DNA from 4 places in the Janthinobacterium sp. 67 genome. Region 1 is predicted to be linked to each of the others. Evidence: predicted binding sites of a transcription regulator. Region 1 holds the regulator's gene; each other region holds the start of a gene.
The links. Region 1 encodes FNR, which switches genes on or off when oxygen is low (the NO sensors DNR and NnrR bind a similar motif). Its sites were predicted from a motif close to TTGATNNNNATCAA; they were not measured.

Region 1 (5,173 bases):
CTTCCGTCAGTTCGCCGATCTCGTCGCGCTGCCGCACCGGCACGGGGGTGAAACGGCTGCCGCTGGTGCGCAGGGCCAGCAAGGTGTCGCGCAAACGCACCAGCGGCGACAGCAGGCGCACGGTGACCCAGCCCAGAACGGCAGCGGCCAGCAGCGAGGCGAGGATGCTCCACAGCACCAGCCGGTACAGCACGCCGTCGAACGGTTCGAAGGCGTCGTCGACGGGCAGCGAGGCGGCCAGCAGCCAGTTCACCGATTTCAGGCGCTTGAAGCTGTTGACGGCCGTGACGCCGCGGCTGTTGGTGCTGACCATGCTGCCTTCGCCATCTTCCTTCAATAGCTGGGTGGTGGTCGGGTTGGCGTTCGGTTGGCGCGGCTGCAACAAGCGGCTGGTATCGGGGTACAGCACGTAGCGCGGCACGGCGCCGCGCGTGAGGATGAAGTAATAGCCGCTCTTGCCGATCTTTTCCGTGCGCAGACGTCCCAGCAGATTGTCCTTGTACAGGCGCAGCACGCCGATCACCACGCCGGCCACCTGGCCATCGGCGGCCAGCACGGGCGCCACCATCTGCACGATGGGCATGCCGCTCGACTTGCCCAGCATGGGTTCCGTGATCATGGGCTGGCGCGTGCGCAGGACGGTCTGGAAATACTCGCGTTCGGCGACGTTGATGCCGGCGCGCCCCGCCACTTCCGGCATGTCGGCCACGACAGCGCCCTGCGCATCGAGCACCAGCACGTCGTCGAACAGCACCAGCATCGAGCGGCGCGAATAGTATTCGCGTAATTGGGCCGGCTGGGCGATCAATTCCGGCGGCTGCTGCCTGGCCGTCAGGGTGACGATCTGCAGCAGCATGCCCAGTTTGTCGTCGAGCTCGGCTGCGGTGCGGCTGATCAGGGAAGACTGCTGGCTCAGCAGTACTCGCGTGAAGTCGTCGCGCATGTGCCGCACCTGGATCATGGTGACCAGCGCGATCATGGCGATCGAGGTCAGGCTGGTGGCCAGCGCGACTTTTGCTTTGATGCCGAGAGGCTTCATGATTTCCTTTTCAGTACCGGGCGGCACAGGCGGCAGATAATGCTGTTAGGAATTTTCCTATCAATACATCAACTTGGCAAGCGGCACCGCGCAAATGCCCCTCCTCGCATGGGCTTGTGACGATGTTGCCATATAATTAAAGGCTGGACGTCGTTTATTCGCCGAAATTACCGTGAAATTGGCACACGGCAACCCTGTATGCAGTAAACTTGTTGTTGCATTTTCTAAAAGGTACCGACATGACTGAAGCGCTACTCACTCCAACCTTGCCCACAGTAACCGTGGAAGCGTTGCGTGCGCGATGCTCGACCTGCAGCATGCATCAATTGTGCCTGCCGATGGGCCTCGATGTGGGCGACATGGACAGGCTGGACCAGATCATCGGCCGCCGCCGCAAGATCGTGCGCGGCGCCTCGCTGTTCCGCATCGGCGACTCGTTCCAGAACCTGTACGCGATCCGCCTGGGACACTTCAAGACCTATCAGATCAATCCCGGTGGCGAAGAGCAGGTGACGGGTTTCCAGATGGCCGGCGAACTGCTGGGCATGGACGCCATCAGCGCCGACCGCCACCACTGTAATGCGGTGGCGCTGGAAGACAGCGAAGTGTGTGAAATCCCGTTTTCCAGCCTGGAACAATTGCTGGGCAATATGCCGACCCTGCTGCGTCATTTCCACCGCATGATGAGCCAGGAAATCACGCGCGAGCAAAGTGTCATGCTGTTGCTTGGCAATATGCAGGCGACGCAGCGTTTTGCCGCCTTCATCGTCAACCTGGCGTCGCGCTACGAGGCGCGCGGCTATTCGGGCAGCAATTTCCAGCTGCGCATGTCGCGCGAGGAAATCGGCAACTACCTGGGCCTGACCATCGAGAGCGTCAGCCGTTTATTGTCGAAATTCAAGAAGGAAGGCTGGCTGCGCGTGTCGAACCGCGAGATCGAGATCTTGCAGCCTGCCAAGCTGAAAGCCATTACGGCAGGCACGGACGTCTGTAAATAAGCTTTATAGCTCTTCATCCGCGCGCAGCGCGATGCTGCGTTGCACGGGCCAGGTCCATATGCCGGACAGGCGCCACTCGCGCTTGTCGTTTTCCACCAGCACCTGCCAGCGGCTGCGTTCGAGCATCGGCAGGGCGACCGAGAAATTGCCGGCCGCATCGGGCTGCACCAGCAGCTTGATATCCTTTTCCGGCAGGGTCGCATGCGCCAGGTGCAGCAGCAAAGGAGCCTGATAGGCCTTGCCGAAGCTGTGCACGGAACCGCTCAGGCGCGCCTGCGCCACGTCGTATGACAGGCTCGTATCCATGGCCAGGTCGCTGGCGATCGTGTCGCGCTTCAAATCCTGGTTGATCGCCTTGCCTTGCTTGTAATAATCGCCCACCACCAGCGCGTCGGGCTGCGTAAACGCGATATAGCCCATGAAGCTGCCGACGACCACGGACAGGCCGGGGCCGATCATCAGCAGCCATGGCCAGCGGTGCTTGTACCACGGGGCAACGGGGGCTTGCAGTTTCAGACTGTCGGACATTTTGTTCTCCTTGGGGGCAGACCCTTTGGGTCTGACCCCAGCTTTTGCTTCTGGGTTGAAAATACAGTAAACCTACCGCATGTTGAATGCTACCCCTACGGCGAAATACCGGGGTCGGACCCAGAGGGGCCGACCCCGAATCAACATCACCGCGGCACGATGAAGACCGCGCTTTCGCGCACGTGCAGCGACGGGTCGTCCAGCGATTGCAATTCGATCGCAATCTTGTTCGAGCCCTTCTCGCCCACGCCGTGCGGCACGCGCAGGCGGATCGGCCAGCCCAGCGTTTCCGTCGGCTGCAAGGTCACTTCTTCGCGCGTCAGCAAGGTCAGGCCCGGCAAGCCGGAAGCGCTGATCTTGAAATGCTGGCTTTGCTCGGACGTGTTCATGATCTGCAGGCGGTAGACGTTTTCGATCATGCCGTCTTCCACTTCGCGTCCCATCGAACCGCGGTCGCGGATCACGTCCATTTTCAGGGGCGTGCGCAGGGCCAGCGAGGTACATACGGCGATGATGATCAGGGCCAGGATGGACGTGTAGATCAGCACGCGCGGGCGCATGGCGCGCTGGCGGATCTGCTTCGAATTGAAGTTGTTTTCCATCGCATGGTCGGTGCTGTAGCGTATCAGGCCACGCGGCCGCTCGACCTTGTCCATCACGCTGTTGCAGGCATCGACACAGGCGGCGCAGCCGATGCATTCATACTGCAGGCCGTTGCGGATATCGATGCCGGTCGGACACACCTGCACGCACAGGGTGCAATCGATGCAGTCGCCCAGCTTGTCGTTGTTGCCGGCCTTCTTGCTCATGGCGCCGCGTGGTTCGCCGCGCTTGGCATCGTAGGTGATGATCAGGGTGTCCTGGTCGAACATGGCGCTCTGGAAGCGCGCGTAGGGGCACATGTATTTGCACACCTGTTCGCGCAGCCAGCCCGCGTTGCCGTAAGTTGCCAGGCTGTAGAACAAGACCCAGAACCATTCCCAGGGACCGAAATTGAGGGTGGTCACCTCGCGCGCCAGTTCCTTGATCGGCGTGAAGTAGCCGACAAAGGTAAAGCCCGTCCACAGGGCGATGGCGCCCCATACCAGGTGCTTGGCCGTCTTCTTGAAGGCCTTGCGCACGGACGGGCCCTGCCTGTCGAGGGCCATGCGCGCGCTGCGCGTGCCCTCGATGCGGCGTTCGACCCACAGAAAGATTTCCGTGTATACCGTTTGCGGGCAAGAAAACCCGCACCACACCCGCCCGGCAATGGCCGTGACGAGGAACAACAAATACGCACAGATGATCAGCAGGGCCGCCAGATAGATGAAATCCTGGGGCCACAGCACGACGCCGAAAATGTAGAACTTGCGCGTGGTCAAGTCGAACAGCAGGGCTTGCCTGCCGTTCCAGGTCAACCACGGCAAGCCGTAGAACGCCAGCTGGGTAAGCCATACGCATACCCATCGCCAGGTAGCGTAGCGTCCTTTGGCCTCGCGAGGGTAGATCTGCTCGCGGGCCGCATACATCTTGATGACTTGAGGTTCCATTACATCATTTCACGGGCGTCGGGGAATTCGACAGGCTCCAGACATACGCCGACAGCACGTGTACCTTGGATTCGCCGAGGAAATCGCTGAAGGCCGGCATGGTGTTGTTGCGTCCCTTGCGTACGGTTTCCATGATGGTATCGGCGCTGCCGCCGTACAGCCAGGTCTTGTCCGTCAGGTTCGGTGCGCCCAGCATCTGGTTGCCCTTCGCATCGGCGCCGTGACAGGCCATGCAGGCGCCGAACTTGGCCTTGCCCAGCACGGACTTGACGGGGTCCGAGGTGGAACCGGACAGGCTCAGCACATAATGGGCCACGTTCTCGACATCCGCTTCGGAGCCCAGGGCGGCGCCCATCGGCGGCATCTGGCCATTGCGGCCGTGCAGGATGGTGGTCTTGATGATGTCGGGTTCGCCGCCATACAGCCAGTCCTTGTCCGTCAGGTTGGGGAAGCCCTTGTTGCCGCGCGCATCCGAACCGTGGCATTGCGCGCAGTAGGTCAGGAACAGACGCTGGCCGATGGCCAGTGCCTGCGGATCGGCCGCCACCGTCTTGATGTCCTGGCTCAGGTACTTGTTGAACAAAGGACCGTAGTCGGCTTCCGCCTTCTTCAGTTCTTCCTCGTACTGGCCCGTCGATTTCCAGCCCAGGCTGCCGGCATAGGTGCCCAGGCCCGGATACAGGAACAGGTAAGCCAGCGCGAAGACGATGGTGATGTAGAACAGCCACATCCACCAGCGCGGCATCGGCGTATTGAGTTCCTTCAAGTCCTCGTCCCAGACGTGGCCCGTGGTGCCGTCGGCGGGGGCGCCGGCGGCCACTTTCACTTTCGACTGCGAGTACAGCAGCACGCCGCAGCCGATGATGCCCAGCAGGGACAGCACGACGATGTAGATATTCCAGAAGCCGTTGGTAAAGTCAGCCATGGTTGCGCTCCCCTTGTGCCGGCGCGGCATCGGCCGGATAGTCGAGCGCCTCGTCGGCGAACGGCAGGCGTGCCGCCGCGTCGAAGTCGCCATTGCTGCGGCTGAAAGTCCACCACAGGATGCCCACGAACGTCATAAAGGAAACCACCGTCAT
Region 2 (5,173 bases), 1.3 Mb from region 1:
GTCAGGGTCGGATGTGTGTAGACGGGCAGTTGCATGCGTCACCTCGCGCGGTGGATGGATGGAAAACGGCTGTGCGTGGGCACGGGCAGGGGCTGGGGAAATTCCAGCACGAAGATGGCGTAGGCGCCTTCGCGCGCGACGCAGCGGATGCGCGCCTGCCAGGCTTGCATGATTTGCCGGCACAGGGCCAGGCCGATGCCGCTGCCGTTGTGCGAGGGATAGGAATAGAAGCGGTCGAAGATCAGCGGCAGGCGGCTGGTGGCGATGCCGCAGCCCGTGTCGATGAACAGCACGCGCGGCACGGGATGGGCGCCATCGATGATGATGCGCACGCGCCCCTTGCCGGCGCGGTGGATGCTTTTCAAGGCATTGCGCAGCAGGTTCAGCAGGATCACCACGCACAGTTCCGACTGGCCGGGAAACGTGAAATCGGCGCGCACGTCGACCTTGACGATGTCGCGCTGGGCCGTGCTGGTAAACGGATAGCGGCGCAGCACGGCCGCCACGCTGTCGTGCATGGCCACGGCTTCGTTGGCTTCGAGCTTGCGGTTGACGGCGCTGGCGCTGAGCAGGAACAGGTCGATCATGTGGTGCATGTGCCGCACTTCGAACTGGATGCGCGCCAGCGCTTCCCGGCTGGCAGCGTCCGGCGGCTGGCCTTGCAGGTTGCGCTGCAGCCCGCGCACATTCGCCTCGACGCTGACGAGGGGTGTGCGCAATTCGTGCGCCACGCTGCCCAGTCCGGCCGCCAGCCCTGCCAGTTTCTCTTGCGCGCCCACGTTGCGCCCCACCTTGACCACGGATAGCACGGCAATCGTGAACCAGTGCACGGGCAATTGTTCCAAGACGTCTCGGTTGAGCAGGAAGGCGGGATCGCCGGCCACGGCAAACGTCAGGCAGGCCAGCAAGGTGCCGCTCAGGTAGGCCAGCATGGCGATGCGCGTATCGAAATGAAACAGCACGACCAGCGCCACCAGCAGCGAATGCATCCACATGGGCGAGGCGTGATTCATCAGGAACATGTACGTGAAGAAAAACGGCAGTTCAAAGGTCAGTCCCAGGAACAGGTAGACGCTGAACCAGGTATTGCTGAAGCGGTCAGGCCATAGCGCGGGCAGGAACAGCAGGGCCGCCACGGTGCGCAGCAGCGGCGATTCGTATTCTTGTGGAAAGAAATAATGCCATAGCGCGTAGTACAGGGGCATGCCCAGCGCACCGATGAGCGCCAGCGTACGCACCTGGGCGCGCCGCGCGGGCGTGTGTTCGATGGCGTCGTGGAAATGCAGGAAAGGCTGGAGCAGCTTGCCTTGCCACTGTTTTCCGGAAGGGGACTGCGCATGCATCATGGTCAGGGGGGCGTGTTCGTTGAGGCGGGTCAATACACCATGATCGGCGGGTTCCCTCTGTATCTGCACAATATCGACATAACTGTTGAGCTGTATCAAACACTTGCCGGATGGCTCGCGCATGTTGGACGCGGTAGTTCCCTCGCAACCAATCAGGAGTTCTTATGTTAAACGCCATTTCCCCCCTGCAATCCCCCGCCGTCCGCGCCGAACAAATGATGCCCGCCTTTGTGTGTGCGCGCATGGATGAACATTACGTCGAGCGCATTGAAAAGCTGCTCGGCGGCCAGCACTTGCATGAATGGCAAGCCATGCCAGCCCGTGCGGTCATGCTGGCAGGTAATGATTACCTGAACATCGCCGGCGAGGCGGCCCTGCTGGCGGCCCAGGCGCGCGTCTTGCAGGGCGGCGGCGCGATGCTGATGTCGTCCGTATTCCTGCAGGAAGGCAGCCGCCAGCACCGGCTCGAACAAAAATTCGCGGACTATCTGGGCAGCGAAGCGTGCGTGCTGGCGCAGTCGGGCTGGGCCGCCAACGTGGGCTTGCTGCAAAGCCTGGCCGGGCCCGGCATCCCCGTGTACCTCGACATGCAGGCCCATGCGTCGCTGTGGGAGGGCGTGCAATCGGCGCAAGCCGTGCCTGTTGCTTTTCTGCACAACGATGGCGCCCATTTGCAGCGCCAGCTCGACAAGCATGGCCCCGGCATCATCGTCGTCGATGCGCTGTACAGCACGAATGGCAGCGTGGCGCCGCTGCTGGAGATGGTGGACATCGCCGAGCGCAGCGGCAGCATGCTGATCGTCGACGAGTCGCACTCGCTGGGCACCCACGGCCCGCAGGGCGCGGGCCTGGTGGTGGAGCTGGGCCTGGCCGAGCGCGTGCATTTCCGCACGGCGTCGCTGGCCAAGGCGTTTGCGGGGCGGGCCGGGCTGATCACCTGTTCGGCCCGCTTCAAGGGGTATTTTTTGTCCGCCTCGCGGCCCGCCATCTTCAGCTCCTGCCTGCTCGAACACGAGCTGGCGTGGTTCGATGCGGCGCTCGACTTCATCCGCGTCGCCGACGTCCGCCGCGCCGCCTTGCGCCGCCACAGCGTGCAGCTGCGCCAGGGACTGATGGATCTGGGCTACAACGTCAGCGACGGGACCGAGCAGATCATCGCGCTGGAAGCGGGCAGCGAACCCGATACCTTAATTTTGCGCAAGGCGCTGGAACGGCATGGCATTTATGGCGCCGTGTTCTGCGCGCCAGCCACGCCGAAAAACCGTTCGCTGGTGCGGCTGACCCTGAATGCGGGCTTGCGCGAGGACGAGTGCGCCAGAGTGCTGGCCGCCTGCGCCGCGATCCGCGACGAGACGAGCATGGCGCGCTGGCCATCGACGCGGCGTTTGCGCAAGCTGGCGCTGGTGTAAACGTCAGGCCTGGCCAGGCAGGTTGCCGGCGATGCCGTTCAATAGCAGGGACAGGGGCGCCAGCTGTTCCGCGCTGGCATTGCCCAGCAATTCCTGGCCCAGCGCCTGCGCCGTCGTATTCGCGTGCGCCAGCAATGCCAGTCCCGCCTCGGTGATGGCGGCGTAGCCGACGCGGGCATCGCGCGCATCGGCCTGGCGCGCCACGAGGCCGATTTTTTCCAGCGGCATCAGCGAGCGCGTGATGCCCGAGGCCGTCAGCGCCAGGCGCTCGGCCAGGTCGATGCGGCGCAGGCGTCCGCCGGGCGCCCGCTGCAAGTGGTACAGCAATTGATAATCGCCAAAGCTCAGGCCATGCAGATTGCCCAGGGTGCTGTCGAAGCGGCGCACCAGCATGGCCTGGGCGCGCGCCAGGCGCAGGCAAAAGTCCAGCGCGCTGCCGCCGTCCGGCGGCGGGGAAGTGTGATCGGTCATGACGTCCTTTTCATTTGCTGCGTGGTGCGTGAGTGCGCAAGTGTAAAGCATGGGCGCTCAATAGCGTGGCTGCCCCCGCTCCTGCAGTTGTTCCAGGTGCAGTGCCAGCAGGGCATCCAGCTCGGCATCCGCATCGAAAGCGGGATCGGCCGATGGCATGACGGTGTCGATGATGTCGAAGCGGAAAGCCGCCTCGCCGTCGCGCCGCCAGTCCGCCTGCAGGCGCGCATTGCGGTGCGAGCCCAGCGCGAGTTCGAAGCGGTGGCGGTTCAGCGCGCCGGGCGCGTTGCGGCTGCGTTCGAGCAGGGTGCATCCGCTGGGCACATGTCGCAGCGCGATGATGCCCAGCGCGGGCGCTTGTTGCCGGTAAGCTGCCTTCAGGGCGGCTTGCTGTGTTTTATCCATGGTGTGGTTTCCTCAAGTTTGGGTGACGTGGTCGGTGCTTGCGATGCGCGCAATATCCGTGCACAGGGCGGCGGCGATGGCGGCGGCCAGCAGCAGGGCGCCCCCGGCGCAGAACAGTTCGCCCACGCTCAGGTGGCGCAGCAGCGCGCCCGTGGCCGCCGCCGACAGGGGCGCCAATCCCAGGAAGATGCCCATGAACACGGCCATCGCCCGGCCCAGCATGGCGGGCGCCACGCGCCGCTGTATCCACGTAAAGATGGCCACCTGCACGTAGCCGCCCAGCAATCCCGTGACGGCCAGCAAGGCCGCGCCCTGCCAGGCGGTATCGATTTGGCCCAGCGCCATCAGCAGCAAGCCCACGACCGCATCGACGAGCAGCAGGGCGGCGCCGAAGCGGCGGCGCAGCCAGGCGCCGCCCAGGCTGGACGCCAGCATGCCGGCCAGGGTGCCGGCGCCGTGCGTGCCCATCAATAAACCGAGCGCCGGGGCGCCGTGCAGGCGTTCGCTGGCCAGCACGGGCAAGGCCACTTGCAACGGACCCATGACGAAGAAGGCCACCACGGCCCAGTAGGCATAGCAGCTGCGCAAGGCCATGTCGCGCCACACCATGGCCAGGCCCGCCGCCATGTCGCGCCACATGCCCTGCGCCGCCGCGGCCGCCGGTGGCCGCAGGCTGACTTGCCGCAAGGTCCAGGCGGAAAACAGAAACGTCAGCGCATCGATGGCAAAGGCGGCGGCCAGCGCCGCCATGCCGGTTTGTTGCCCGCCATCGTGGGCGCCGAGCACGAGCGCCGCCAGCAAGGGGCCGGCCAGCAAGGACAGCTGTCGTGCGCCCATCTGCAGGCTGTTGGCCGTCTGCAGTGTTTGCAGCGGCACGGCTTGCGGCACGATGGCCGTGCCGGCGGGAATGGCGAAGGCGGACGCGATACCCAGCGCCAGCGCGGCCGCATACGCGAGCGCCAGGCTGGCCTGGTCCAGCATCAGCAGGCCGGACAGCGCCAGCAGGATGGCGGCGTTCGCATATTTACTCAGCAGCAGCACGCGCCGGGGCGAGTAAAGGTCGGCGACGGTGCCGCCCAACAAGATGAGCACGGCGCGCGGCGCACCCATCAGGGCCACGGCGATGCCCAGGCTCAGGCTATCGTTTGTCAGGCTCAGCACGAGCCAGGGCAGGGCCAGCATGCTGAACTGGTCGCCCAGCATGGACACGAGGCCGCCACCGAGCAGCCAGCGGAAGTTGGTATTGCGTAGCAAAGGAGGTTGGGCGGTGGTTGACATGCTGTTTTATCTCTCGTTAAAAATTGCATGGTATTTGATAAAAGCTTGATTGGTCAAGTATATCGCCATTTATTGTGGCAGAGAGCGCCGGCGCCGCATGGGGCGCCGGCGCTTGCGCTATCATGGCGGCCATGACTGATACCACTGCCCCCACCCTGTACGAGACCATCGGCGGCGCCCCCGTGCTGCGCGAAATGGTCGACCGTTTTTATGACTTGATGGAGCTCGAGCACGAGTTCGCCGGCATCCGCCTCATGCATCCGC
Region 3 (5,173 bases), 3.9 Mb from region 1:
TGGCGGCGATGCACAGGTCCGGCACGTCCACATAGCGCTCGGCCACGAACACCGTGCCCTGCCACTCGAAATCGAAGGCGATGCCCGCGTCCAGCAGACGCAAGCGCAGGCTGCGCCCTTCCAGGCTGCAGCGCACGTCGTCGGGCAATTGCGGCGCCAGCAGGCGGTTCAAGCCCTGCACGAACAGCCAGGAGGCGGGATACGGCGGCAGCTTGGACAGCAGTTCGGCCAGCGGTTCGGGCAGCCGGTACGACATGGCCGGCTTGCTCATGGGGGGCTTGGCCGGGACGGGCAATCTTTCCAGTTGATCTTGCATGTATTTCCTTTCGATGCGTTCAATGGGCGGCGTGCTGTTCCATGCCGGGCTGGCCGTGCCAGTAGCCGTCGCAGGCGCCGGCCGGCTGGCAGGCCGCCAGCTGCGCCTGCGCGCCGATGCCGCTGACCTGGCCGCGGCGGGCGCGGTCGAAGATGGCGATGACTTGTTCCGTATGCATGGATTGCGGGCTGATGCGCGCCACCGACACGCCCATGTCGCGCATGGCGTCGAGTTCGCGCACCAGGTTGTAGACGAGGGCCGACTGCGTCTGCGTGCCGTTGAGCACGAGGAACGGCACTTCGTCGCGCGTGCGCAGCAGCAGGCCGTCCGGCTCTTCCAGGCAGCTGTAGCCGCAATCATCCTTCGGCAGGTTGCGGTTGCGCGCCGTGAAGCAGCGCGCGGAAAACGCCAGCGGCATGCGGCCATAGGCGAAGACTTCCGTCTCCAGCCCTTCCGGTTTCTGGCGCTGCATCTCGGCCAGCGCCGTCTGCCCCATTTCCAGCGGCATCACCCAGCGCCGCGCACCCAGGCGTGCCAGCAGTTGCAGGCTGGGGCCATTGAACAGGTTCAGATGGGGACCGGCAACGAAGGACGCGCCCTTTTCCATGCAGTGCACGGCGCCCATGTCATTGGCCTCGACGCCGTAGCGGCCATTGCCCGTGATGCGGCGCAGGGTCGCCAGTTCCGCGCCCGCCTCGATCAGCGCCTGCGTCGACAGCACCACTTCCTTGCCGGCGGCGGCCAGCATGTCGGCGATATCGAGCCAGTCGGCCAGGCGCAGCTCATGCCGGCGCGAGCAGACGGTTTCGCCCAGGTAGACGATATCGACGGCGGTCGCCGCGATCCGCTGGTAAAACTCGAAGACGGTGGCGCGCGGCCAGTAGTACAGCAAGGGGCCCAAAGAGAGTTTTAACATGTCTGTTCCATTATTTTTTAAGTTGCAAAACCGTAGCGAGCGGTTCGCGGCGAGGCCGAGAAGCGCAGCTGTGCTAGAGCACAGCGAGCATCGCAGGCCACGCCCCGGGACGCGCAGTAGGTTTTGCTATTTCCAAGATCTATGGTAGGCACCCAAAGTGTGCTGCTGGCCCTCGGCCAGCTTGTCCATGGACGCCATCCAGGCCGGCTTGACGGCGTAGCGCGCATTGCCTTCACGGCAGGCGTCGATCGCTTCGCGCCACACGCGCGTGACCTGCGCCACGTAGGCGGGGCTGCGCTGGCGTCCTTCGATCTTCACGGCGCGCACGCCCATGGCGATCAGCTGCGGCAGCAGCGCCAGCGTGTTCAGGCTGGCCGGCTCCTCGATCGCGTAATACTCTTCGTCGTTGACTTCGAAACGCCCCTTGCACAGGGTGGGATAGCTGGCGTTTTCGCCCGGTGCGTAGCGGTCGATCAGCACGCCGTTCAGGCGCGATTCGAGGCCGTTCGGCGTTTCCAGCCAGCGCACGGATTTCGCCGGCGAGCACACGCCGTGCGTGTTCGGCGCCTCGCCCGTCGCGTACGACGACAGCGCGCAGCGCCCTTCGACCATCACGCACAGGCTGCCGAAGCCGAAGACTTCGATCTCGACTTCCGTCTTGCTGATCAATTGCTCGACCTGCGCCATCGACAGCACGCGCGGCAGCACGGCGCGGGCGATGCCGAAGTGTTCATGGTAAAAATTGATGGCTTCATAGTTGGTGGCCGAACCCTGCACGGACAGGTGCAGCCGCAGCTGCGGGTGGTGCTGGGCCGCGTAGGCCATCAGGCCCGGATCGGCGACGATCATGGCGTCGATGCCGGCCTGCGCGGCGCGGTCGATGGCGCTGCGCCACACGGCCCAGTTGTGCGGCTGCGGATAGGTATTCAGCGCCAGCAGCACCTTGCGTCCATATTGATGGGCGTAGCGCACGCCCTCGGCGATGGCCTTCTCGTCGAAATTGAGGCCGGCGAAATTGCGCGCATTGGTGGCGTCGCGAAAACCCAGGTAGACGGTGTCGGCACCGTTGTCGATGGCCGCTTTCAGGGCAGGCAGGCTGCCGGCGGGGCAGACCAGTTCCAGCGGTCCGGCCACGCGGGTGGCGGTGGTTGATTCAAGCATCATGATGTTCACAGTCCTGTATCGGCTCAGGGTGCAGACTATAGCCCCGCCCCCGCCGCCCAGTCCTTGACGCAGGTGAAGGAATGCATGCATGGCTGGCGCGCGTTCAACTTGCTTGACCTGGCTGTAAAATGCCCCACTTTTCTCCCTCACCGATTGCCCGCCATGCCCCGCAAACCGCTGCTGATTTTTTTGCTCACCCTGTTCCTCACCGTGCTGCAGGTGCAGTGGGCCGCCCCCGCCGACGGCCATGTCGAAGAAACGCTCTCCGTGCTGTCGCCCGAAGTGCTGGGCGCGTATCCGGGCGTGCTGCTGCTGTTCCTGCAGGCCGTCTTCGCGCGCCGCGCCATGCCCGTGCTGCGCCAGGCCGCCATCTGCACGGGCCTGCTGGCCGTCTACTGGCTGCTGGCCAACTACGTCACGTTCGACGCGCGCGTGGCCAGCTGGAGCACCTTCTCGGCGCGGGAAATCTGGGCGCACGTGCTGCCCGCCTCCGTCATCAGCATCGCCGTCTGCGGCGCCGCTTACCTTGGCCTGAGCGGCTTCCTCCTGCGCCAGGGCGGCGCGAAAAAGTAAACAGCGGCCGCTTTTTTCACCTGCATCAAGGATTCCTCACGCAACTGCACGCGCCCTTTGACGCCACTATATTTAGTAATTAATCTCCATAAAAACACCGCATGTTGTGTTTATTGGAGGTTTCATGACGACAAATGCAGTTTCCCCAACACGCGGCCAGGTCGACGTCGCTGCGTCCATCAATGAATACCTGGACCGGCGCGACTGGCGTGTCAACGCCAACGCCAACCAGGGTTACTCGCTGGGCGGCCTGATACTCAATGTATCGGGCAAGGTCATCGCCAACTACTGGCTGGACCAGGTGTATCCGCCCGAAGTGGGCGCGGCGCACCGCGAAGCGGCGCTGCATATCCACGACCTCGACATGCTGGCCGGCTATTGCGCCGGCTGGTCGCTGCGCACCTTGCTGCACGAAGGCTTGAATGGCGTGCCGGGCAAGATCGAATCGGGCCCGCCCAAGCACATGTCGAGCGCCATCGGCCAGATCGTCAATTTCCTCGGCACCCTGCAAAACGAGTGGGCCGGCGCGCAGGCGTTCAGCTCCTTCGACACCTACATGGCGCCCTACATCCGCAAGGACAGCCTGCGCTACGAAGACGTGCGCCAGTACATGCAGGAACTGATCTTCAACCTCAACGTCCCATCGCGCTGGGGCACACAGACGCCGTTCACCAACCTGACTTTCGACTGGGTCTGCCCGGACGACCTGCGCGAACAGATTCCCGTCATCGCCGGCCAGGAAATGGACTTCAGCTATGGCGATCTGCAGGCGGAAATGGACATGATCAACCGCGCCTACATCGAGATCATGATGGCGGGCGACGCCAAGGGACGCGTATTTACCTTCCCCATCCCCACCTACAACATCACCGAGGATTTCGACTGGCACAGCGAGAACGCGGAGCGCCTGTTCGAAATGACGGCCCGCTACGGCCTGCCCTACTTCCAGAATTTCATCAATTCGGAACTCAAGCCGAACATGATACGTTCCATGTGCTGCCGATTGCAGCTGGACTTGCGCGAACTGCTCAAACGGGGCAATGGCCTGTTCGGTTCCGCCGAGCAGACGGGTTCCCTGGGCGTAGTCACCATCAACTGCGCGCGCCTGGGCCACTTGTGGCGCGGCGACGAGCCAGCCTTGATGGCCGACCTGGACCGCCTGCTGGAGCTGGGCAAGACCAGCCTGGAAATCAAGCGCCGCACCATCGAGGAACTGATGCAGCAAGGTCTGTTCCCGTACACGAAACGCTATCTGGGCACCTTGCGCAATCACTTTTCCACCCTGGGCGTGAACGGCATCAACGAGATGATCCGCAATTTCAGCGGCGACGCTGACGACATCACGACACAGGAAGGCCATGCGCTGGCCGTGCGCCTGCTCGACCACGTGCGTGCGCGCATGCTGCAATTCCAGGAAGAGACGGGCCATATGTACAACCTGGAAGCGACGCCGGCCGAAGGCACGACCTACCGCTTCGCCCGCGAAGACCGCAAGCGCTATCCCGCCATCCTGCAGGCCGGCACCGTCGACAATCCGTATTACACGAACTCGTCGCAACTGCCCGTCGGCCATACGGACGATCCGTTCGAGGCACTGGAATTGCAGGATACGCTGCAGCGCAAGTACACGGGCGGCACGGTGCTGCACCTGTACATGACGGAAGCGCTGTCGGACGCCAACGCCTGCCGCGAACTGGTGAAGCGCGCGCTGAGCCGTTTCTCGCTGCCCTACATCACCGTCACGCCCACGTTTTCCATCTGCCCGCGCCACGGCTACCTGGCCGGCAAACATGAATTCTGTCCCACCTGCGACGCGGAACTGATCGCCCGCAAGCAGTCCGATCTCGCTCACCCACTCAAGGAAACGCCATGAACGCACGTCCCGACTTCACTCCCGCCATCACCCTGCTCGACACGGAACGCCAGCGCTGCGAAATCTGGACGCGCGTGATGGGCTACCACCGCCCCGTCGCCTCGTTCAACATCGGCAAGCAGGGCGAATTCCACGAGCGCCAGTATTTTACGGAAGCGAGCGCCCGCGTGGGCCAGCCCGCCTGCCATGGCGGCTGAACTGAAAGTGGGCGGCCTGACGCCCTTTTCCGCCACCGACTACCCGGGCAAGCTGGCGGCCGTGGTGTTCGTGCAGGGCTGCCCCTGGCGTTGCGGCTATTGCCACAATCCGCATTTGCAGGCGCGCACGCCGG
Region 4 (5,173 bases), 3.1 Mb from region 1:
CCGCCGGCCGGCCTGGTCGTGCTGCTAGCCATGCTGATGCTGTGCAACGGACGCTTGCGCCCACCGCTATGGCGGCTGGACCGCGCCAGCCTCAGCATCGCGGGCGCGGCCGGCATCCTGTTGCTGCTGGCCATACCCGTGTCGGCCAGCTATTACGCCACCGAACGCTTCGCCACCACGGCCTTCGACATGCAAGGCCGCTTGCGCCATTGGCGGCAAGCGCTGGCCATGCAACCGCCGGACTGGGGCGACCGCCTGTTCGGCATGGGCATAGGCAGCTTTCCCGCCACGTATTACTGGCACAATCCCCAGCGCGAGGTGCCGGCCAGCATCGCGTACGCCGAGGCAGGAGGAAACCGGTATGTGCGCCTGGCCAGTCCCGGCTACAGCGCCGGCTATGGCGAACTGCTGCGGCTGCTGCAACGGCTGCCCGTGCAGCCGTCCACGCGCTACACCCTGGCGCTCGGCGTGCGGCGAGCGGGACCCATGCCCGTGCTGCTGGCGCGCCTGTGCCAGCGGCAACTGCTGTATGCCCAGGGCTGCGTGAATGTCCCGCTGCGCCTGCGCCCGCCGCCGCCTGGCAACCCGCCGGAGGGATGGCAGCACTATGAAGTACCGTTCGACAGCGCCTGGCTGGGTGCGGGTGCCTGGCTGCTGCGTCCGCCCGTGCAGCTGGAACTGGCGGCCAGCGGCACGGCCACGTCGTCCGTGCTCGACGTCGATAATCTGAGCTTGCGCGCACCCGGCGGCGAGGAATTGATCGCCAACGGGGGCTTTACGCAAGCCAATAATTACTGGTTTTTCAGCAGCGACCACCATCACTTGCCATGGCACGTCAAGAGCATGGCCCTGCATTTGCTGATAGAAACGGGCTGGTGCGGTGCCTTGTCGATGCTGGCCCTGCTGGTACTGGCCGGTATGCGTCTGCTGCGCCAGGCCGCGCGCGGCGATTCCGGCGCGCTGGCCTGCGCCGCCGCCCTGCTGGGTTTTCTCGTCGTCGGCCTGTTCGACAGCCTGCTCGACGTACCGCGCATCGCCCTGCTGTGCTATCTGATGCTGCTGCGCGCGCTGTTGCAGCCCGTGCCACCTCCTACCGTTGAAAGTGCGCCGCCATGAAATTCTTGTCCTCCGCCCTGCTGTCCTGCCTGGCCCTGCTCCTGGCTGGCGCGCCGTGCCACGCCGACGATACCTTGGCGCAAGTCATCGCACGCGTCAAACCGTCGATCGTCGGCGTGGGCAGCCTGCAAAAGACACGCACGCCGCCCATGAATTTCATCGGCACGGGCTTCGTGGCGGGCGATGGCTTGAGCGTGCTCACTTGCGCCCATGTGATACAGAAACTGATCGATGCCAATCCGAACGAAGTCATCGGCATACTCACGGGCCAGGGCGAGGCCGCGCAATTTCGTCCTGCCAAGGTCCAGGCGGTCGACACGGAACACGACCTGGCCCTGCTGCGCCTGGCGGGCGCGCCGCTACCCGCCCTGGCGCTGGGCGACGCGGCCACGGTGCGCGAAGGCCAGGCCATGGCGTTTACGGGGTTTCCGCTGGGTACCTTGCTCGGTTTGCACCACGTGACCCACCGCGCCACCGTGTCATCGCTGACACCGGTGGTCATGCCCAGCGAAAACGCGCAGCGTCTCGACGTGCGGCGCCTGGCGCAGCTGCAAAAGGCGCCGTACACCGTGTTCCAGCTGGACGCGACGGCGTATCCGGGCAGCAGCGGCAGCCCCTTGTTCGATCCCGAGACCGGTCTCGTCTACGGCATCGTCAACATGGTGTACGTCAAGGGCCTCAAAGAGGCGGCCATCAGCGCGCCCAGCGGCATCACTTACGCGATTCCGGGCAGCCACATGCAGGCGATCTTGCTGAAAAATAAATGAATAATCAGTTGCGCCCCTGCCTCAGCCTGTCGGTAATACCGGGCTCATCCCATGTAGGAAAAAAAAAGGGGTAAAACGACCGTTCACCCCCATGCTGTTCCATCAGGCCACCGTATTTGCGGATCTGGGCCCCCATGTAATCGAGGTCCAGTCGCAGCAGCACGGCCGGCGCCCCCACGCGGGTGCACTCGCGCTCGCCGCCGAAATCCTGGAAACCCAGCATGCGCTTGTAAAACACCACATGGCGCGGGTTGACTTCGATTACGTAATCCGTAAAGCCGTGAATATTGTGGGCATAGATATAAGAGATATGAATCAGCGCCGCAAACACGCGCTTGCTCACGCCCTTGTCGATGGCCAGGCGCGACGGTTCGCACAGGCGCCGGCCCTGCTCGCGCAGGACGTCGAGCTTGTCGCGGAAGTTTTCATCGGCGGGCAAGCCCGTCTCGTCATTGTCGAGGCACAAGGTCATGGTGCCGACGGTGGTGCCCGCCGTTTCCGCAAACAGCGTGATTTTATTCAGCGCGTGCGCCGTGGCGGGATCGACGGCATAACCGCGCCAGCCGTACATCTTGCGGATCAGCAAGCTGGCCGCTTCGCGCCGGCCACGCGAATTGGCCATGCGGATATGAAAGCGCTGCAGGTCGAGCTCGTGCTCCATGGCCGGGTCGATCTGCCCCTCGCCCACCACCAGGTCGCTGAAACTGCCTGGCGTGTCGAAGGAAATAATAGGTTCATCTTCAAAGCTCATCGTGTCCTCACGTTCATCGGCCGCCGTTGAGACGGACTGAAGCCAATGCCTTGTGACAAGACGAGAACTGAAGAAGTTCCCACCAACAGTCAAAAAAACAGAAGAAATTCGCCTTTAGATGGCAAAATTACACGTTGAAATTTGCTTGCAAGTACAAAATGACAAATATAAATTGCATTTTGATATTGCCGAGACCGCTGTTAAAAAAAGCTTTCCGGTATCAATAACACGTCGCCCGGCCGCATCATGACGTTGGCGGAAATATCGCCGTCTTTCAACAGATCGTTGAGGCGCACGCGCAGCTGCTGCTGGTTGCCTTCGCGCATGCGGATGATGCTGGCCTTGTTGCCTGCCGCGAAATCGGTAATGCCGCCCACCGCGATCAGCACGTCCATCAGCGACATGCCCTGCCGGTACGGCAACGCCTGCGGCTTGGCAGCTTCGCCGATCACCCGGATCTGCTCGCCATACGGCCCCGAGAAATTGGTAACGATGACGGTCACCACGGGTTGCTGGATGAACTTGCTCAAGGCTTGCTCGATGTCGCGCGCCAGCTGGGTCGACGTCTTGCCGCTGGCGGGCAAATCCTCGACCAGCGGCGTGGTGATCTTGCCATCGGGCCGCACGGCTACCGTCAGCGACACTTCGGGATTGCGCCAGACGATGATGTTGACGGAGTCGCCCGGCCCGATCATGTAGTCGTGCATGGGGGCGCTGTCGTCGGACGGAGCCAGCGGAAGGGAGGTGCGGCAGGCACCCAGCAGGCTGGCAGCGGCTGCCAGGCCCAGCGTATTGCAGAAAAATGCACGGCGAAACGGATTCATGCGGAGCCTCTTCGAGTCGGTGGCGCATCCATGGCCGGCCCCGCAGAACCAGCCTGGGCCGCGAACTTCCTATGATTATTAAAACGCGGCAAGGGAACCTTGAGGCGTATCAAGAAGCAATCATCTTGGGAAATCTTGCTCCGCAGCCGCCCTATACTTTGCTTACTCAACAAGCAAGTATTTCTTGCAAGACGCCGTCGTTGTCCGCGCCGCCAGCCCATCTACCGTGCAGCATCGTCACCTGAAGGAAGCGACATGGAAGAATTGATACAGCAACTGCTTTCCAGCCTGAAAGGCATCTGGAAATACCGCTGGCATGCGGTGCTGGTGGCGTGGCTGGTGGCCATCGTCGGCTTCATCAAGGTGATCACCCTGCCCGACGACTTCCAGACGTCGGCGCGCGTGTTTGTCGATACGCAAACCATCCTCAAGCCGCTGATGGCCGGCATGACCAGCGTGCCGAACACGGAACAGCAGGTGGCCATCATGAGCCGCACCCTGCTCAGCCGCCCCAACGTGGAGCGGGTCATGCGCATGGTCGACCTCGACCTGGACTCGAAGACCGTGCGCGAGCACGAGGCCCAGCTGGACGAATTGATGAGCCGCATCAAGATCACCGGCACCAACGCCTATGACATCTACACCATCAGCTACAGCGGGCGCGATCCCAAGCTGGTGCGCGACGTCGTGCAAAGCCTGCTGACCATCTTTGTCGAAGGCAGTTTCCAGGGCAAGAAGGGCGATTCGCAGAAGGCCGTGCAATTCATCGACGAGCAGATCAAGAATTACGAAGACAAGCTGAGCGCGGCGGAAAACCTGGTGAAGGAATTCAAGATCCGCAACAACCTGCTGCTGCCGCGCCAGGGCATCGACTACGGCAGCCAGCTGCTGATGTCGTCCGACAGCCTGAACAATGCCAAGCTGGAACTGGTCGAGGCCGAACAGGCGCGCAAGGCCATCCAGAGCCAGATCGAGGGCGACGAACCCGTGCTCGACATGGAGCCGAACGCGGCCTCCATCACGAATCCCGAGCTTGACGAGCGCATCGCGTCGATCAACAAAAACCTCGACAGCCTGCGCATGCAATATACGGAATTGCATCCCGACATCATCGCCTCGAAGCGCCTGGTGGCCCAGCTGGAAGAACGCAAGATCGAGGAAAGCAAGCTGAAGACGGCGTCCGGCGACCCGGGCAAGAACTACAGCCCCATGCTGCAGCAGCTGAAGGTGGCGCTGACGGATGCGGACGCCAAGGTGGCCGCCATCCGCGCCCGCGTGCAGGAATACAACGCGCGCAACGAACGCCTGCTGGCCCAAAGCAACGCCGTGCCCGAGGTGGAATCGCAGCTGGCGCAGCTGAACCGCGACTACATCATCAACAAGGAAAACTATGAAAAGCTGATCGGACGGCGCGAAGCGGCCAAGCTGTCGGGCGAACTCAGTTCCACCACCGAGATGATGGCCTTCAAGATCATCGACCCGCCCACGGTGCAATATGCGCCCGTCGGCCCGAACCGCCCGCTGCTGTTTTCCGCGGCGCTGGGTGCGGCCCTGGTGGCCGGCGTCGCCACGGCCTTGCTCATCAGCCAGGTGCGCCCCACCTTCCTCAGCCCCGCCGAACTGCGCGACGCCACGGGCTTGAACGTGCTGGGCACGGTATCGATGAACTGGACGCCGCTGCAGCAGGTGCGCCGCCGCCGCGCCCGTTACGGCTT

Region 2: cqsA (alpha-hydroxyketone-type quorum-sensing autoinducer synthase) is a predicted target of FNR. The motif match lies at 1,432-1,445, and genes of this name have one in related genera.
Region 3: ubiU (ubiquinone anaerobic biosynthesis protein UbiU) is a predicted target of FNR. The motif match lies at 2,460-2,473, and genes of this name have one in related genera.
Region 4: CLU90_RS04470 (XrtA system polysaccharide chain length determinant) is a predicted target of FNR. The motif match lies at 3,558-3,571, and genes of this name have one in related genera.

Annotation. Positions count from the first base shown of each region.
Region 1 is NZ_PGES01000001.1:4,121,298-4,126,470, reverse strand. Features, by position in the region: gene CLU90_RS18455 (response regulator) at 1-1,039, opposite strand, end outside; gene fnr (fumarate/nitrate reduction transcriptional regulator Fnr) at 1,279-2,037, shown strand; gene CLU90_RS18445 (FixH family protein) at 2,041-2,565, opposite strand; gene ccoG (cytochrome c oxidase accessory protein CcoG) at 2,712-4,094, opposite strand; gene ccoP (cytochrome-c oxidase, cbb3-type subunit III) at 4,099-5,019, opposite strand; gene CLU90_RS18430 (cbb3-type cytochrome oxidase subunit 3) at 5,012-5,173, opposite strand, start outside.
Region 2 is NZ_PGES01000001.1:2,798,151-2,803,323, reverse strand. Features, by position in the region: gene CLU90_RS12605 (response regulator) at 1-35, opposite strand, end outside; gene CLU90_RS12600 (sensor histidine kinase) at 39-1,379, opposite strand; gene cqsA (alpha-hydroxyketone-type quorum-sensing autoinducer synthase) at 1,511-2,755, shown strand; gene CLU90_RS12590 (MarR family winged helix-turn-helix transcriptional regulator) at 2,759-3,226, opposite strand; gene CLU90_RS12585 (GIY-YIG nuclease family protein) at 3,284-3,631, opposite strand; gene CLU90_RS12580 (MFS transporter) at 3,644-4,909, opposite strand; gene CLU90_RS12575 (group II truncated hemoglobin) at 5,041-5,173, shown strand, end outside.
Region 3 is NZ_PGES01000001.1:226,327-231,499, reverse strand. Features, by position in the region: gene ubiT (ubiquinone anaerobic biosynthesis accessory factor UbiT) at 1-316, opposite strand, end outside; gene ubiV (ubiquinone anaerobic biosynthesis protein UbiV) at 336-1,232, opposite strand; gene ubiU (ubiquinone anaerobic biosynthesis protein UbiU) at 1,359-2,396, opposite strand; gene CLU90_RS01010 (hypothetical protein) at 2,559-2,969, shown strand; gene CLU90_RS01005 (ribonucleoside triphosphate reductase) at 3,094-4,842, shown strand; gene nrdD (anaerobic ribonucleoside-triphosphate reductase) at 4,839-5,039, shown strand; gene CLU90_RS00995 (anaerobic ribonucleoside-triphosphate reductase activating protein) at 5,029-5,173, shown strand, end outside.
Region 4 is NZ_PGES01000001.1:1,016,185-1,021,357, reverse strand. Features, by position in the region: gene CLU90_RS04490 (hypothetical protein) at 1-1,116, shown strand, start outside; gene CLU90_RS04485 (S1 family peptidase) at 1,113-1,883, shown strand; gene CLU90_RS04480 (N-acyl amino acid synthase FeeM domain-containing protein) at 1,888-2,634, opposite strand; gene CLU90_RS04475 (XrtA/PEP-CTERM system exopolysaccharide export protein) at 2,835-3,458, opposite strand; gene CLU90_RS04470 (XrtA system polysaccharide chain length determinant) at 3,714-5,173, shown strand, end outside.